Regions from separate parts of the Tatumella sp. JGM94 genome, predicted to be linked through region 3. Evidence: predicted binding sites of a transcription regulator. Region 3 holds the regulator's gene; each other region holds the start of a gene.
What was found. The regulator PhoB, encoded in region 3, activates phosphate uptake and scavenging genes when phosphate is short. The targets are predictions, from matches to a motif close to CTGTCATAAAACTGNCNNAT.
Positions count from the first base shown of each region.

Region 1 (2,209 bases), on a different contig from region 3:
AATACCGGTGGCGGGAATAATATGTCATTTTTAATTGCCCTGGCTTTAACGGTGGTGATTTACCTGTGCAGCTATTTCATGCTGTTTGCCGGGTATCTGGTGCTGGTGTGTAAGAAAGGTGACCTTAAACGTTCTTTTAATATTCCCGGAGGCCGGGGCGTGAAAATGGTGGTTGCCATTATCGGCTTCTGTACGTCTGCGATTGCGTTTATTGTCTCGTTCTTTCCGCCGTCTGGTCTGCCGGACAGCCACGACAATAGTATTTATGTAACCCTGCTGGTGGTCTGTTTTCTGGTTGTGCTGGCGTTGCCGTTCATTGTTTATGCGATGGGTAAAAAAGGTGCTCCCGGTTCGAATGTCAGGCTGGAGCCGGTTAAAGCGCATACGGCAGATAAAGGCCATTTCTTTATCCACCCGCGTGCCCGTTCACCTCATCATATTTTTGTCGATGATAAGAAGTTACATTAATCCGACCCCGGGTGATCAGGGTCTGTGACTGGTGCTGCGGCGGGGAAACGTGCTCCCCGCCGTACGGTATAACATCCGGCAGATGCAAAAAAGGCAGCCTTGCGGCTGCCTCTCCCGGCAATTCCTTTTGCAACCATTCGGCTGGAGTATTTACAATATCGCGAATAAAATACCTGATAGTTCATATCGTTATCGCTGTACTGACAGGAATGTTAACAACCGTGACCCCGGGTAAAGTGGCAAAAAATGCGGTTGTTGATCTGCGTGGAGGTGGTCTGCTGGCATTGTGAGCGGTGGTTTTATTACCGGTTTTTATCCGCGGGTCGGCCGGACAGGTCTGTGGCTGTCATAAAACTGTCATATTTCTTACATATTAATGTCACCAAACTGTCCTATTTTCCCTCGTGCAGCATGACAAACTCATTTAAAAATGGCACTGAGCCTGAGATTAACTCCCCCGGAGGGAATATGACACTGATGCGTAATACGGTAGCCCGCGTACTGGCAGCGACACTGTCTGTTGGTGCTGTTTCTGCTTTTGCAGCGACAAACTTAACCGGAGCTGGCGGCACCTTTCCTGCGCCGGTCTATGCCCGTTGGGCAGCAGATTACCAGAAGGTCGATGGCAGCCAGGTGAACTACCAGGGTATTGGTTCTTCCGGTGGCGTAAAACAGATCATTGCCAAAACCGTTGACTTTGGTGCGTCAGATGCGCCCCTGAGTGATGCAGATCTGCAGAAAAACGGTCTGTTCCAGTTTCCGACGGTGATTGGCGGCGTGGTACTGGCAGTGAACCTGCCTGGCGTCAAATCCGGTGAGCTGACGCTGGACGGTAAAACTGTCGGGGATATCTACCTCGGTAACATTAAAAAGTGGAATGACCCGGCTATCGAGAAACTGAACCCGGGCGTTAAGTTGCCGTCGACGGCGATTAATGTCGTACGCCGTGCTGATGGTTCAGGCACATCATTCGTATTTACCAGCTACCTGTCAAAGGTGAATGATGAGTGGAAGGAGAAAATTGGTAAAGGGAATACGGTCAACTGGCCAACCGGTCTGGGCGGGAAAGGTAACGATGGTGTTGCTGCCTTTGTTCAGCGTCTGCCGGGATCTATCGGCTATGTTGAGTATGCTTATGCCAAACAGAATAATCTGACCTATACCAAACTGGTCGATGCCAGCGGTAAAGCGATTCTGCCGTCCGAAAAAAGCTTCAGTAACTCTGCGAAAGGTGCCGACTGGCAGCAAACCTTTGCTCAGGACCTGACCTACCAGAAAGGGGATGATGCGTGGCCGATTTCATCCACCACTTTTATCCTGGTGTATAAAAAACAGGCGGATGCAGAAAAAGGTGCGGCAGTGCTGAAATTCTTCGACTGGGCGTATAACAACGGCGGAAAAACCGCAGAAAGTCTGGATTATGCTGCTCTGCCGGAATCGGTAGTGACACAAATTCGCAGTGCCTGGAAAGCGAATATCACAGACAATAACGGCAAAGCACTGTATCAATAGGGTTATACTCCGTTACATCATGTGAACCCCATGGGCGGCTGATGCCGCCCTGTTAATAGTGAAGACTGAGACTCTTATGGCGGAAAGAAAGCCGACATTTAAAGCACCCGGAAAGCAGGGTGATATCATTTTCAGCGCATTGGTTAAACTCTCTGCGCTGGTGGTGCTATTACTGCTCGGTGGTATTATCGTTTCCCTGATTATTTCTTCCTGGCCCAGTATTCATAAA
Region 1 is NZ_JAERJN010000004.1:122,256-124,464, reverse strand. Features, by position in the region: gene gadC (glutamate:gamma-aminobutyrate antiporter) at 1-468, shown strand, start outside; gene pstS (phosphate ABC transporter substrate-binding protein PstS) at 937-1,980, shown strand; gene pstC (phosphate ABC transporter permease PstC) at 2,057-2,209, shown strand, end outside.
Region 1: a site for PhoB is predicted at 812-831, ahead of pstS (phosphate ABC transporter substrate-binding protein PstS). Genes of this name have one in related genera too.

Region 2 (2,209 bases), on a different contig from region 3:
TCGTGGATAATCCCATCAGCACAATAGTTATCACCATCACATACTTACGGCCGCGCCTGTCACCGAGCCAGCCGAAAAACAGGGCACCAATCGGTCTGGCAATAAAGCCGACCGACCAGGTAGCAAAACTGGATAACAGTGCCAGCGCCGGGGTCACTTCCGGAAAGAAAACATCACCGAAAATAATCCCTGCGGCCAGCCCATATAAGGCAAAATCGGCGTATTCCATCGCGGTGCCAAGCCAGCAGGAAAAGGTGGCACGCCAGAAGTCCTGACGTTGTCCGGGGGTTTCAAACTCAGACTGAGGGTGGGTATTACCCGATTGAGGTTTTATCATGGAAAAATCACTTCCTGTAAGGGGTTTCAGGTACCGCCATTCCGTGGCGCTGAAAAGCAGGAGACACCTGCAGCAAAACAGCTGCATCTGGTGGCTGATGCATCAGAAGACATTCCCTGGTATTGGAATATTCACTTGTTAAATTTCGTCTTAACTGACTGATTTTTAATATTACAAGTGCAACTGAACTACCGGTAACAGCCGCTTCATGCAGGTATTCCCCCGCCGCAAAGTGTATCTACGCGCGTAGATAAAGCAATAAAAAAACCACATTACACAAATTGTGTTTTATAATGTCTGCCGGTAACCATAATTTACAATATACAAATTAATCAGTTAGTTACAGTCATCACTTCGCGGAAAAAGTTACCGGGCAATCATATTGTCACCGGTGATCGCATCAGAAACATATCGTAAAGATATGTCATGAATATGACAGTATTGCAGGTGATTGCACAGGGATTAACTGTCAGCTTCGCGAGCTGCTTCGCAAAATTAGCCGGTTAATACCACGGATACGGAAAACAGAGCCGTGCTGTTACGCCAGCAACTGATTTATTTTTCTGGAGAATACCCTGGTGTCAGTCATTGTCTCATGCGGGCTGTTTATCAGCTCGGTACTGTTATATGCACGTAAAGCCGGACGACATCGCCTGTGGCTTGTCATTATGCTGGCACTGCTGATCAGCTTTCTGTTGCTAAACGCAGTATTATTCGCCAGCGATTATTTCACCGGCAATGGCATTACTGACGCGGTGGTCTATACGCTGACCAGTAATCTGACCGGTGCCGGAACCGCAAAATATATGCTGCCCGCAGCCGGACTACTTACCCTGATGGTTGCATTTTTTGTCGCCCTCGGCTGGTTCCTGCGAAAAAAAGATCATCAGCACCATCTGGGCTGGACCCTTGCGGCCTGCCTGCTGGCGACCTTTTCGATTAAGACCAGCCCTGCCTACCATCAGGTAAAAGCACTGATATCTTCACATTCGGCACAGGACACCTCAGACTTTGATGATTATTTTAAAGTCCCTGCAGCGAAGATAGACAACCCCTCACTTAACCTGGTGTATATCTACGCCGAGAGTCTGGAGCGAACTTATTTCGATACACAGGCATTTCCCGGCCTGGCCCCCGACCTTGAACAACAAATGCATTCCGCGATTGATTTTACCCGTACCGAACAATTACCCGGCACCGATTACACTATTGCCGGGATGGTCGCTTCACAGTGCGGCATTCCGTTATTCGCGCCCTTTGAAGGGAATGCCGCCGCATCATTATCCAGTTTTTACCCTCAGAACCTTTGCCTCGGGGATATCCTGAAAAACTCAGGGTATCAGAACTGGTTTATCCAGGGGGCTGATCTGCGCTTTGGCGGAAAAGATGTTTTCCTGAAGTCTCATGGTTTCGATGCTCAGCACCTTCAGGGATCTGAAGAATTAGCCCCGCAGGTTGCCGACCCTCAGTACCGTAATAACTGGGGATTTTATGACGATACGGTGCTGGATAAAGTATTTGATAAATACCAGCAATTATCACAGCAAAAACAACCCTTTGCTTTATTCGCACTGACCGTAGATACCCATCATCCCGACGGTTTCATTTCTGCAACCTGCCGGAATAAAAGCTACTCTTACGAGGGGAAAAATAACCTTTCGTTCAGCGCCGTTGCCTGTTCTCAGGAACATATTGCCCGGCTTATTGACCGGATAAAAAGCTCTCCGTGGTTTAAAAATACGCTGATTGTGGTCGGTTCAGATCACCTGGCAATGAATAACACCGCGTACCGCTATCTGATCAAACATCCGCGTCACGATACCTTTTTTATCATCCGCGGCGATCAGCCACAGCCTGTGACCATTAACCGTA
Region 2 is NZ_JAERJN010000003.1:83,896-86,104, forward strand. Features, by position in the region: gene JK216_RS03260 (MFS transporter) at 1-337, opposite strand, end outside; gene opgB (phosphatidylglycerol--membrane-oligosaccharide glycerophosphotransferase) at 916-2,209, shown strand, end outside.
Region 2: a site for PhoB is predicted at 757-776, ahead of opgB (phosphatidylglycerol--membrane-oligosaccharide glycerophosphotransferase). Genes of this name have one in related genera too.

Region 3 (2,209 bases):
TCAGGCAGGCCAGCAGTTCCCTTGACTCATTGAGCATAGCGACCGAATCATGATTCCCGGCCAGAATCACCAGCTGGCAGCCGGTTTGCTGCAAAGCCACCACAAAATGGTTATATAGCTCACGTGCATAACTGGGCGGGGAGCCGGTATCGAAAATATCTCCGGCAACAATCAGTGCGTCCACCTGATGCTGAGTAATTTGCTGTAATAACCAGTCAAGAAAAGACTGATGCTCAAAAGCCCGGCTACGGGTATAAAAAAACTGGCCCAGATGCCAGTCAGAGGTATGGATAATCTTCATAATACTCCCGGTTTCACCCTGCTGACGGCAGTATACCCTGTTGTCAGTCGCGAGATAAAAAAAGCGTTACCCTGGCCAGTGGCCGGGCCGGAAACGGCAGATAACCAGGGTAATTGTATTATCTCGCTAAACTAATAAAGACAGTAATAGTTAATGTTTATTATCAGTCAGTCGGAAAATAAGCTGGCATTTATTCATAAAACTGTCATAAAACTGTCTCATAATGAGGCCGCAACTTCGGAAATGCCCGGAGATATCCGCTGGAGAAACAATGGCTAAACGCATTCTGGTCGTAGAAGATGAAGCTCCTATCCGCGAAATGTTATGTTTCGTGCTGGAGCAGAATGATTATCATCCTGTCGAAGCTGAAGATTATGACAGTGCAGTTAAAAAACTGATTGAACCCTGGCCGGATTTAATTCTGCTGGACTGGATGTTGCCGGGAGGCAGCGGAATTCAGCTTATCCGCTACCTGAAAAAAGAGGCCATGACCCGCGATATTCCGGTGGTAATGCTGACAGCGAAAGGAGAAGAGGAAGACCGGGTGCGCGGGCTGGATGCCGGCGCTGATGATTATATGACTAAGCCATTTTCCCCGAAAGAATTGATCGCCAGAATCAAAGCCGTTATCCGGCGTATTTCACCGATGGCCGATGATGAGTTAATTAATATCCGGGGGCTGACACTCGATCCGACATCTCACCGGGTTATGTCCGGCGAAACTCCGGTAGAAATGGGGCCGACGGAGTATAAATTACTGCACTTTTTTATGACCCATGCGGAACGGGTATATAGCAGGGAGCAGCTGCTTAACCATGTGTGGGGAACCAACGTGTATGTGGAAGACCGGACAGTTGATGTCCATATCCGGCGACTGCGTAAAGCCCTCGAAGTGACCGGCCATGAGCGTATGGTACAGACAGTCCGTGGGACAGGATACCGGTTCTCTGCCCGTTACTGAATGGAGTGTGACTCGTGCTGGACAAACTTTCGTGGCGCACTCTGATCCTTGAGTTTTTGCTGGCCTGTGTGGCGGGTGCAGTTGCCGGCCTGCTGACAGGGCAACTGGCCTGGGGCCTGCTACTGGCGGTGGTAATATTACTTTTCTGGCATTTTTTCCAGCTGATGCGGCTGTCTCACTGGCTGTGGGTTGACAGAACCCTGACTCCGCCGACCGGGAAAGGCAGCTGGGAACCATTGTTCCATGGCCTTTATCTGATGCAGGCGCGTAACCGGCGGCGGCGCAGTGAACTGAGAAATCTGATCAAACGTTTTCGCAGTGGTGCTGAATCTCTGCCAGATGCACTGGTGATGACCACCGAAGAGGGTAATATTTTCTGGTGTAACGGGCTGGCGCAGCAACATCTCGGCCTGCGCTGGCCGGAAGACAATGGCCAGAACATTCTTAACCTGTTGCGTTACCCTGAATTTTCGCGTTATCTGCAGACCAAAGCCTTTGATATGCCCTTCACCCAGCAGCTGAACAACGGTCACCATATGGAGTTCAGAATTATGCCTTATAGTGAAGGACAGTGGCTGATCAGTGCCCGCGATATGACCCAGATGCGTCAGCTGGAGAATATGCGGCGTCACTTTTTTGCTAATGTCAGCCACGAGCTGCGTACCCCGCTGACGGTCATCCAGGGCTATCTGGAAATGATGGAAGATAAGCAACTGAACGAACAGATGTACCATAAAGCAGTCGTTACTATGCAGGAACAGTCACGGCGTATGGAAGGCCTGGTCAGGCAGTTAATGACCCTGACAAAAATAGAAGCAGCGCCGGTACTGAATATGAAAGAGGTGATTGATGTCCCTGCCATGTTGCATATGCTGCAGCAGGAAGCGGAGACACTGAGTCATGGCCGGCAGCGGGTACATTTTTCTATTGATGAAAGCCTGAAAGTA
Region 3 is NZ_JAERJN010000005.1:44,126-46,334, forward strand. Features, by position in the region: gene sbcD (exonuclease subunit SbcD) at 1-301, opposite strand, end outside; gene phoB (phosphate response regulator transcription factor PhoB) at 573-1,262, shown strand; gene phoR (phosphate regulon sensor histidine kinase PhoR) at 1,277-2,209, shown strand, end outside.

Region 4 (2,209 bases), on a different contig from region 3:
CATAATCTGCAGGTACTGTTGTATCCACAAGCGCAAATAATTCAACATCACTATGAAGGCGTCTCATGATCGAGATTAAGCACCTGAAAACCCTACAGGCCCTCAGAACAACCGGCTCGCTGGCAGGTGCCGCAGCACACTTACATCAGACCCAGTCTGCTCTTTCTCATCAGTTCAGTGACCTTGAGCAGCGTCTCGGTTTCCGGCTGTTTGTCCGGAAAAGTCAGCCTTTACGTTTTACACCACAGGGGGAAACACTGCTGCAACTGGCAGATCAGGTCCTGCCTCAGATCCAGCAGGCACTGCAATCCTGTCATGAGCCCCAACAGACGACGCTACGAATTGCGATTGAATGTCATAGCTGTATTCAATGGCTGACTCCGGCACTGGATATTTTTGGCAGCAACTGGCCGCGGGTCGCGGTCGATTTCAAATCCGGTGTTACCTTTGATCCGCAGCCCGCATTACAACAGGGCGAACTGGATATTGTACTGACCTCCGATATCCTGCCACGCAGCGGATTGCACTATTCACCATTATTTGATTTTGAAGTCCGGCTGGTGATGGCACCAGACCATCCGCTGGCGAAAAAAGACGTTATTACTCCTGAAGATCTTAGCACCGAAACTCTGCTGATTTATCCGGTTCAGCGTCAGCGTCTGGATATCTGGCGACATTTCCTGCAACCTGCCGGTATCAGTCTGGCATTAAAAAGTGTTGATAATACTTTGCTGCTGATTCAGATGGTGGCTGCAAAAATGGGTATTGCTGCGTTACCACACTGGGTAGTAGAAAGTTTTGAACGCCAGCAGCTGATTATCACAAAAACCCCCGGAGAAGGTTTGTGGAGCCGTTTGTATGCGGCGGTACGCGACGGTGAACAACGTCAGCCAGTGACCGAGGCATTTATCCGTTCTGCACGGCAGCACGCCTGTGAACAGTTGCCTTTTGTCCGTGATGCTTCACGGCCGGCAGGTCAGAGAAATCCGGCACTCTGAATCCCTCCGGCGAAATATTTCCCTGCCGGCGAAAACGACGTATGCAACCGCGAGTGATCCGGCCAGCGACTCGGTTGCCGGTCAACATGAAAAGTGGCGGATACGAGACTCAGGTTTCCCTGACATCTTATAAACACCTATAAATTGTCATTAATTTGTAACATCTGTGTACTCAGTCAAGGTAATTCCCGTCACGAAAGCTACCCTGAGGCCGGTATCCTGCTGGCAGGACGGAAAATTCTTATCCATTGCCAGCCCACACTTAAGGAATGCTTTCTCCCGGAGGGACGTTAATGCTGAGTCTGTTTAAACCCGCACCCCATATTTCACCGGCAGATCCGGCCGCCATCGATCCGTTATATCGTCGCCTGCGCTGGCAAATTTTTATCGGGATTTTCTTTGGTTACGCCGCTTATTACCTGGTTCGTAAAAACTTTACCCTGGCTATGCCTTATCTGATCGAGCAGGGTTTTTCCCGCGGCGATCTGGGTTTTGCCTTATCCGGAATTTCGATTGCCTATGGGTTTTCTAAATTCATTATGGGTTCAGTATCTGATCGGTCGAACCCGCGTGTATTTTTACCCGCAGGACTGATAATGGCAGCAGTCGTCATGCTGGTTATGGGATTTGTCCCGCTGGCGACATCCGGTATTATGATTATGTTTGTGCTGCTGTTTATCTGTGGCTGGTTTCAGGGGATGGGCTGGCCTCCCTGCGGCCGGACCATGGTCCATTGGTGGTCACAGAAAGAAAGGGGAGGCATTGTCTCCGTATGGAACTGTGCACATAATGTCGGCGGAGGCCTGCCTCCGCTGCTATTTCTGCTGGGGATGGCCTGGTTTAATGACTGGAAGGCCGCATTATATATGCCGGCGATTGCCGCTATCGGCGTAGCCTTGCTGGCCTATGGATTAATGCGTGATACCCCGCAGTCATGCGGATTACCCCCGATAGAAGCCTACAAAAATGACTATCCCGCAGACTATAACGAGAAACATGAAGTTGAATTAACCGCCCGGCAAATCTTTACGCAATATATCCTGCCCAATAAATTACTGTGGTACATCGCGCTGGCCAATGTCTTCGTGTATTTACTGCGCTACGGTATTCTCGACTGGTCTCCGACCTACCTGAAAGAAGTTAAAAATTTTTCACTGGATAAATCATCCTGGGCCTACTTCCTGTATGAATATGCCGGTATTCCGGGAACG
Region 4 is NZ_JAERJN010000026.1:19,863-22,071, forward strand. Features, by position in the region: gene metR (HTH-type transcriptional regulator MetR) at 66-998, shown strand; gene glpT (glycerol-3-phosphate transporter) at 1,292-2,209, shown strand, end outside.
Region 4: a site for PhoB is predicted at 1,143-1,162, ahead of glpT (glycerol-3-phosphate transporter). Genes of this name have one in related genera too.